Regions from separate parts of the Candidatus Clostridium stratigraminis genome, predicted to be linked through region 2. Evidence: a T-box and tRNA genes for the amino acid it is inferred to sense, from the RefSeq annotation. Region 2 holds a T-box; the other holds one or more tRNA genes.
The links. The T-box of region 2 lies ahead of leuS (leucine--tRNA ligase). A T-box ahead of a tRNA ligase gene usually reads a tRNA of that ligase, here a tRNA-Leu.

Region 1 (4,422 bases), on a different contig from region 2:
GGTGAAAAACCTGGTTTGTGGTTATTTATAACCTGTCTTATAGGCCCTGTAAGGTAAAATCAATAGATTTAGAAACCGGGGAACAAAAGTGAACAAAGCAGAATTAATCGCAAGCATGGCTGAAAAAAGCAGCTTAACAAAAAAAGATGCAGAAGCAGCATTAAAGTCATTTATAGAAAGTGTTCAAGAAACACTAGCAAAGGGAGAAAAGGTTCAATTAGTTGGATTTGGAACATTTGAATCAAGAGAAAGAGCTGCTAGAGTTGGAAGAAATCCAAGAACTAAAGAAGAAATAACTATACCAGCATCAGTAGTTCCAGTATTTAAGGCTGGAAAAGAATTTAAAGAAAAAGTAGAAAGAAAATAACTTTTCAAAAGAGCCTGAATTTTATTCAGGCTCTTTGTTTTAGAATCATAAGGGACGGTTCCTAATGATTTTCGGTGTCAAAAATCTTTTATCTTTCTTTCGTAATATTCAAATTTTATGTGGCAAGTGTAAATTTAAACGTAGCTATTTAAATATATTAATATTTAAATATTTACTGCATCTATGCGGGTTTAGCGTGAAATCATAGGGAACCGTCCCTAGTGATTCATTATTTAAAGGAGTTGAACTTTATGAGATTAGATAAATACCTAAAGGTTTCAAGGATAATTAAGAGACGTACAGTTGCTAAAGAGGCTTGTGAAAATGGGAGAGTTTTTATAAATAATAAGGCAGCTAAACCAAGCACAGAAGTTAAGGAAAATGATATTATTGAAATACAATATGCTGCTAAGACCCTAAAGGCTAAAATTACTAGCATTTCTGAACACGTTAGAAAAGAGGAAGCTAAAGCAATGTATGAAATATTAGCAGGTGAAGAAGATAAAGAGGAAGAAGAGTAATATATCTTATCCAAAGGGCATACAATATATACGAAAGGAAAGGAATATTTTATGCCTGGAGGGGTAAGATGGAGGCTAAAAAAGAAATAAAAATAGAAGATAAAAAGAGCAATTTAATTTTGGAAAATAGAAAAAGACTCTCACTTACAGGAATCATTGAAGTTATAAGTTTTAATGAGAATGTAATTATGCTAAATACTTGCTTAGGGGCAATGACAATAAAGGGTGAAGGCCTTAAAATGAATAAGCTTGATGTTCAAAATGGAGATGTTATTATAATTGGTACCATTCAATCCTGCATGTATTCTGGTAATGAAATTAAAAAAGACAATGAAAGTATAATAAGAAAGCTTTTTAAATAGAGGTATGTATGCTGTTTTCTGTTTCAACTCAATTTAATTTATTAATTTTTAGTTTGCTTGCAGGTGTAATAACTGGAATTTTATTTGATCTTTACAGAGTCATGAGGGGAATAAATGATCCAAATAAGATTATTACTTTTATTGAAGATACTCTTTTTTGGATATTTGTAAGCATTATTATTTTCATATTTTTACTTTATATGAGCTACGCATATATGAGGGGCTATGTCTATATTTCTATAGCAGTTGGAATAATCATTTATATGAGCTTTATAAGTAAATATTTCATTAAGCTTCTTTATAGAGTTGTTAATAGAATTGCAAAAATAATTAGGGTTAGTTTTATTTTATTGCTATATCCCTTTAATTTATTGATTTATAAACTTAAAAGAAAAAATAAATAAAAAATACTTAATAAAAATCTTGAACAAAATCACATTACACTTTAAAATAGATTTGAGAGGATAAGAGTATTGCCTCAAATGCTGTTTAAAAGGGGAAAAACACATGAGGAAGAAAAATAAATTTAGCTTTAAGAATATAGTAATATTTATAGCTATAATGTATGTTGGATACATTGTGATAAGTACTCAAATATCAATGAATAAGATTAAGGCAGAAATAAATGTTAAACAGCAGGAGCTTGAAAAGGTTAAAGAAAAAAATCAGAAATTACAGGATGAGGTTAGTATGACAAAAACTGATGCATATTATGAGAAACTGGCTAGAGAAAGACTAGGTTTAGTTAAGCAAGGTGAGGCTCCTGTAACTGAAAAAAAATAAAGTGGTTACAATAATAATTTAACATATATATTTTTTATTTTTAAGGAGGAGTCTTATTAATATGACCTTACAAACAGGAAGTATTCTAGAAGGTACAGTGGTTAACATTACCAATTTTGGAGCATTTGTAGAAGTGGATGGGAAAACAGGATTAGTGCATATATCTGAAGTGTCAGATACCTTTGTAAAAAATATTAGAGATTATTTAAAAGAAAAGGATAAAGTAAAGGTAAAGGTAATTTCAGTAGATGACAATGGTAAGATCAGCTTATCAATAAAACAGGCAACCCCTCCAAAGAAATCAGTAAGACCTGCAGACATTGATTGGAATCAGGAAAAGGGAAAGGTAAATACTGCATCCTTCGAAGATAGACTTTCAAAGTTTTTAAAGGAAAGTGAAGAAAAGGTACAAGAACTTAAAAAGCATCAGGATTCTAGAAATCGTGGTTATAAAAGAAGTTCAAATTATTAAGATATATAGGGACTGTTTTCTCAGTCTCTTTTATATTGGTAGACAATAAAAGGTTTTTACTTTAATTTACTTTTGCAGCGTGATAACAGCATTAATATTTTACAAGTCGATAATAAGAAAATAGGAAAAAATGAAATTAGGTATTGACGGATTAAATTATATCGTGTAGAATAGTCTATGTCGCCAAGATAAAGTTGCTGGAGTGGCGGAACTGGCAGACGCACAGGACTTAAAATCCTGCGGTGGTTAAACACCGTACCGGTTCGATTCCGGTCTTCAGCACCAAATAACGCGGGGTGGAGCAGTTGGCAGCTCGTCGGGCTCATAACCCGAAGGTCGCAGGTTCAAGTCCTGCCTCCGCAACCAATAATTTAATAATAAGGCGGAATAGCTCAGCTGGCTAGAGCATTCGGTTCATACCCGAAGTGTCGTAGGTTCAAGTCCTATTTCCGCTACCAATCCATGCTGGAGTGGCGGAACTGGCAGACGCACAGGACTTAAAATCCTGCGGTGGTTAAACACCGTACCGGTTCGATTCCGGTCTTCAGCACCAAATAACGCGGGGTGGAGCAGTTGGCAGCTCGTCGGGCTCATAACCCGAAGGTCGCAGGTTCAAGTCCTGCCTCCGCAACCAAAATATAATAATATGGCGGAATAGCTCAGTTGGCTAGAGCATTCGGTTCATACCCGAAGTGTCGTAGGTTCAAGTCCTATTTCCGCTACCAAAAGAATCCCTGCAGGTTATCCTGCAGGGATTTGTTGTTATTATTTTAATGTTTTCCATTTATATATTCGGCAATGATTCTTGCTATATAATAACCTGTGGTTTTGGCTTCATCTAAGGTATTAATTTCATTGCCAACTTCAAGTAAGGTTGCATTGGCACTTTTATTTTGATTGAAATAGGCATGAATGTAGTAGACACCATTGTCATTTGGGCTTCCCATTCGAACAAGCCCTGGAAACAGTCCCTGTGATATATTTATTAGTTTTCTAGTCATAGAAAGATTTTGCTGATAATTTTTATTAGCAGTGCCAATTACAAATTCTACCTTGGCCAAGCTTTTATTATTCAGTGTAACCGATACGGGTTTTGGATTACTGCCGCCTGCAGAAGCATCTCTATGAAGATCTATAATTAATTTAAAGTCCTTATATTTGTTTAAATATTTATTTACTGTCTCCCCTGATCTTGCATAGGCCTCGTTATAAACTTTTGCATTATGTATAGTTTTATCATGAATGGTTGCTATACCATAATTATTTTCAAGCTCATTTTGAATTATATCACCTACAGCAACTACATTTTTATTTGGATCGAAATTATCTTGATCGCTGGGCTTAAAACTTTCTGTAGTGTGAGTATGATATATGAATACTTCTGGTTTAGATGAATTTAAGGTTTTTTTAATGTTAGGGTTATAAATCTCTGAAGCAGCTGCATTTGGAATATTATTTACTGTATTATTGGTACTGTTGCTTTGGCTTATTTTGATAATATTGTTTTCATTTAATTTAAAGGGATTAATAATTATTGAATTATTGTTTTCTTGAACTGCAACTGTATTATCTACAACCTTTATTAAAGAAAACTCTCTAGCAACTACTGATAATGGACTATTAATATCCAGGCCCGCTTTTTCAAGAAGCATTTCCTTTAAAGAATAGTTAAGGTGAGCATTGGTGTCAGTGCTGCTTACAAGAGATTTTACAAGCGGCATTGTGAAATTTAATATATTTATATAAAGTGGATTGCTACTTTGAAAATTCTCTTCACCAGTTGTAGCCTTTAAACTAGTATGCATAAATAGAGTTAAAAACAGTGACAAAGCAAATGAAGTACATATATTACCCTTTGTATATTTATTCTTTAACATATGAATCCCCTCCATACAAAGAAATATATGATTTTATGAA
Region 2 (4,422 bases):
AATGTCTCCAGAAGTTTAACTCCTTTTCAGCTTTATCTATTGTAGTTTTATTATCCTTTAAATTGATTACTTCTCTTGAAGACTCAAGCAATCTTTCAATTCTATCTACAAATCTTGCAATAGCCTTTAAGCCATCATCACTCCACGCTCCGCCTTCTGTATAGCCAAAACCAAACATAAGATACATTCTAAAAACATCTGAACCATATTCTGAAATATAATCGTCAGGATTTATAGTATTACCTTTTGATTTACTCATCTTTTGGCCATCTGGTCCTAGTATTAAACCTTGGTGAGTAAGTGAAAGGAAAGGTTCATCAAAGTTTAAGTATCCCATGTCTCTAAGAGCCTTTGTAACAAACCTAGCATATAAAAGATGCATGCAGGCGTGTTCAGGTCCACCGACATATTTATCTACAGGTAGTATTTCATTAATAAGCTCTGAATTAAAGGCTTCTTCACCGTTTTTATTATCTGCATATCTTAAGAAATACCAGGAAGAATCTACAAAGGTGTCAAGTGTATCAGCATCCCTGAGAGCCTCACCGCCGCATTTTGGGCAAATGGTATGCATAAATTCATTACTTTTAGCAAGTGGTGACTTGCCATCTGGTGCGAATTCTACATTATAAGGTAATTCTATTGGAAGCTGAGCCTTAGGAACTGGAACTATTCCACAATGTTCACAATGAACTACTGGAATTGGAGCACCCCAATATCTCTGTCTTGAAACGAGCCAGTCTCTCAGTCTATAATTTACCTTTGAAGAACCTAAGGAAGATAGTTCAAGCTTATTGACAATTGCTTTTTTAGCTTCCTCTGTAGTTAAGCCATTAAATTCCGCACTATTAACTAATTTCCCGTGTTCTGTAAATGGAAGACTATCTCCACCTTCAATAACTCTTTCAATAGGAAGCTCGAATTTTGTTGCAAATTCAAAATCTCTTTCATCATGAGCAGGAACAGCCATAACTGCGCCAGTTCCGTAAGTAGCCAGCACATAATCAGCAACCCAAATTGGAACTTTTCTTCCGTTTATAGGATTTATTGCGAAGCTGCCAGTAAATACTCCTGTCTTTTCACGAGTTAAGGATTGTCTTTCAATATCAGTTTGTTTTCTTGCGTTTTCTTTATATTCCTCTACTGCATCTTTGTTTTCAGAAATAGTAAGTCTATCTACTAGTTCATTTTCTGGAGCCAGAACCACATAGGTGACTCCGAATAGGGTATCAACTCTAGTAGTAAAAACATTAAAATTAAGGTCAGAATCACAAACCTTAAAATTAACCTCAGCACCGATAGATCTACCGATCCAATGCTTTTGCATAGCTTTAGTTTTTTCAGGCCAATCTAAGGTGTCTAATTTTTCCAAAAGCTCATCTGCATAATCAGTTATTTTTAAGAACCATTGGGTAAGATCCTTCTTAGTAACCTCAGTATCGCAGCGTTCACAATGGCCATCTACTACCTGTTCATTTGCAAGTACTGTGTTACAGCTAGGGCACCAATTAACAGGAGCCTTTTTTCTATAAGCCAAGCCTTTTTCATAAAGCTTTAAAAATACCCATTGAGTCCACTTATAATAATCAGGTAAACATGTAACAACTTCATTATCCCAATTAAACATGGCTCCCATAGCTTTAAGCTGCCTTTCCATGGTCTCGATATTTTTTAATGTTGAGTCCTTTGGATGGATTCCTGTTTTAATTGCATAATTTTCAGCAGGAAGCCCAAAAGCATCAAAGCCCATTGGCTGAAACACATTATAGCCTTGCATCCTTTTCATTCTTGCCCAGGAATCAACAGGACCATAATTAAACCAGTGTCCTGCATGAAGATTACTGCCTGATGGATAAGAGAACATTTCAAGCACATATAATTTTTTCTTCTCATTTTTATAATCAAACTTGTAAAGCTCTGTTTCTTCCCATTTTTTTTGCCATTTTTTATCTATGGCCGTACTATAATTTACCATTCTATTTCCTCCTTTAAGTCGGAACACTGTGTAGATTAAGACTACTCGCTCCCGCTCGTAAAACTACTCGTTAAAGCCCATTTAGGGCTTTAACCTCCTATACTTAGATAATAAATAAAAAAACTTTCATCTCACTAAGAGACGAAAGTTATTGTTTCGCGGTACCACTCTAATTAAACATAAACATAAATAAAAAAGGAAGGTTTATGTTTCACTTAAAAAGATAACGGATTTACCGTACTTACTTTTCTGTAAGTATGCTCCCAGGCGAGTTCATTTAAAACCAAACACTGTTTTACACCAGCCAACAGCTCTCTTAGTATGCTTTTAAATTACTATTCCTGTTCAAAGCTCATATTTTATAACATTATATTCTAAGTTTTGCTTTATGTCAATAATTAAGTAATTATAAATGTTATAAAGATGCAAGGTATATTAATAAAGACTTAAATCCACATTAAAGTCAGCTCTTTTTAACCGATCTAGGATTATATTTAAAGCATAAGTTCAAAAATTCTTCATCTGGAGTAAACCTTAATTTAACTCTTTTATTTCCACCTGTTATCATGGCAACGTATATTTCCTTGTCTGTAGTTTTGGGGTAACAGCTTACAATATCATTAGGGACACTTAAAAAATCTTTAACATAATAGCTGTTTTCAAGAGCTAACAGCTCGACTTCTTTTATTTGAAAATTCATGACTCTTTTTCTTTTTTTCATTTCTACAATTTTATCAATGTCTATTTCTCCATTAGTAAAAGCATATTCATATTCTACATAAAGCTTCTTTTTTCCCCAAAAGCAGACAGCTGCTATTAATAAACTTAAAATAAAAACAGGAATTACTGCCATTGATAGGATTGCAAGTACACAAAAAAAATAAACACAAGCATTTAAAAGCCGATACATACCCGTTTTATGGGTTACAGCAAGCTGTTCATAAAAATTATCCAATGTTACTACCCCTCTCAATTGCTATGATATTTAAAGTAATTATAACATTAATTTTAATATAAAAATATAATATTCAATTTATTTTAATAATTATAGGTAGAAGCTATGATATAATTGATATTACAAGGTAACTAAGCTGATATTGAAACTTAAAATAAATATTAAACAAAGAGGAGGAAAGCTATGAGCCTGGATAAATATCTAACTACAGTAAGAAAATTGAATAATATGGGACGATGGGCAAATGAATTTATGCATAGAAGAGCAACTGTAAGTGAACACTCCTTTTTAGTAGCACAAATAGGCCAAATGTTGGCTTTAATTGAAGAGGAGCATGGAAATACTGTAAACTGGGAAAGACTATTTAAAAAACTTATTAACCATGATGTTGTTGAGGCCTTAACTGGAGATATATTGAGCTTTGTAAAACATAAAAATATAGAGATGAAGCAAATGGTGGATATAATAGAAGAAGAAGTAGCAGAGGAACACCTTTTGTCTTCAATGGAAGAACCCTATAGAAGTATTTATAAAAACCTTATTTTTGAAGGCAAGGATTTAAGCTTAGAAGGTCAAATCCTTCGATGTGCAGATCATATAGATGCCTTAATTGAATGCATTAATGAAATAAGTTTAGAAAATTGTAATCCCTTTGTTGATAAATACAATACTATTTTAAATCAGATAAAGGAAATTGACATAATAAGTTCAAAATATTTTTTAGATAATATACTACCTAACCTTCTAAAGGATTGTGAAAGGCTTAGATAAAAAAACCTTTTATAATTTATTAAAATTTTAAAAACTATTAGGATGTGATAAAAATGCAGGAAATGGAGACTAGAATATTAGACATAGATGTTGAAGATATAAGAGCTAAACTTAGAGCCATGCATACTGAAAAAGTAAAAATGGAAAATCAAATTAATAAAATTTTTGATTTTCAGGATAAAAAACTGCTTAGCAAAAAAGGCTATGCAAGAATACGTATTGTTGAAGATTTGTTAAACAATAAAACTATTAATTATATGACAACAAAAGAGATGATAAGTCAAGACAAATATAAAGTTATGAATGAACATGAAACTGTAATTGAAAGCTCTGATGAAGGAGAAGAAATATTTAAGGCACTAGGGCTTAGTATCGTTCAAACTATTTACAAGTATAGGGAAAGCTATAAATATAAAAATACTCTTATTGAAATAGATATAAATGATAAAAGCTTTTGTCCTTTTCCTTATCTAGAAATAGAAACTCCCCACGAAGAAGAGCTTAAAGAGGTTGTAAAGCTATTAGGCTACACTTTTGAGGATACAACTTCTAAAACAATTTATGAGATATTAAAGCAAAGAGGAGAAAAGGGCATATAATGTTTGGCTACGTTACCCCATGTAAAATGGAACTTAAAATTAAAGATTTTGAAAAATTTAAAGCTTATTATTGCGGTTTATGCAGAAGTATAAAACGATGCTATGGGAATCTGCCTAGATTG

Region 1: it has a tRNA-Leu gene. The T-box ahead of leuS (leucine--tRNA ligase) is inferred to sense a tRNA for this amino acid. The anticodon was not compared.

What each region holds. Positions count from the first base shown of each region.
Region 1 is NZ_JBJHZZ010000011.1:67,136-71,557, forward strand. Features, by position in the region: gene ACJDUG_RS13640 (HU family DNA-binding protein) at 89-367, shown strand; gene ACJDUG_RS13645 (RNA-binding S4 domain-containing protein) at 619-888, shown strand; gene yabP (sporulation protein YabP) at 957-1,250, shown strand; gene yabQ (spore cortex biosynthesis protein YabQ) at 1,259-1,654, shown strand; gene ACJDUG_RS13660 (FtsB family cell division protein) at 1,758-2,033, shown strand; gene ACJDUG_RS13665 (S1 domain-containing RNA-binding protein) at 2,095-2,505, shown strand; tRNA gene ACJDUG_RS13670 (tRNA-Leu) at 2,702-2,790, shown strand; tRNA gene ACJDUG_RS13675 (tRNA-Met) at 2,796-2,871, shown strand; tRNA gene ACJDUG_RS13680 (tRNA-Met) at 2,887-2,963, shown strand; tRNA gene ACJDUG_RS13685 (tRNA-Leu) at 2,970-3,058, shown strand; tRNA gene ACJDUG_RS13690 (tRNA-Met) at 3,064-3,139, shown strand; tRNA gene ACJDUG_RS13695 (tRNA-Met) at 3,154-3,230, shown strand; gene ACJDUG_RS13700 (stage II sporulation protein P) at 3,276-4,382, opposite strand.
Region 2 is NZ_JBJHZZ010000002.1:353,229-357,650, forward strand. Features, by position in the region: gene leuS (leucine--tRNA ligase) at 1-1,975, opposite strand, end outside; T-box leader at 2,110-2,333, opposite strand; gene ACJDUG_RS06000 (DUF6106 family protein) at 2,439-2,930, opposite strand; gene ACJDUG_RS06005 (HD domain-containing protein) at 3,114-3,701, shown strand; gene ACJDUG_RS06010 (class IV adenylate cyclase) at 3,755-4,300, shown strand; gene ACJDUG_RS06015 (DUF5685 family protein) at 4,300-4,422, shown strand, end outside.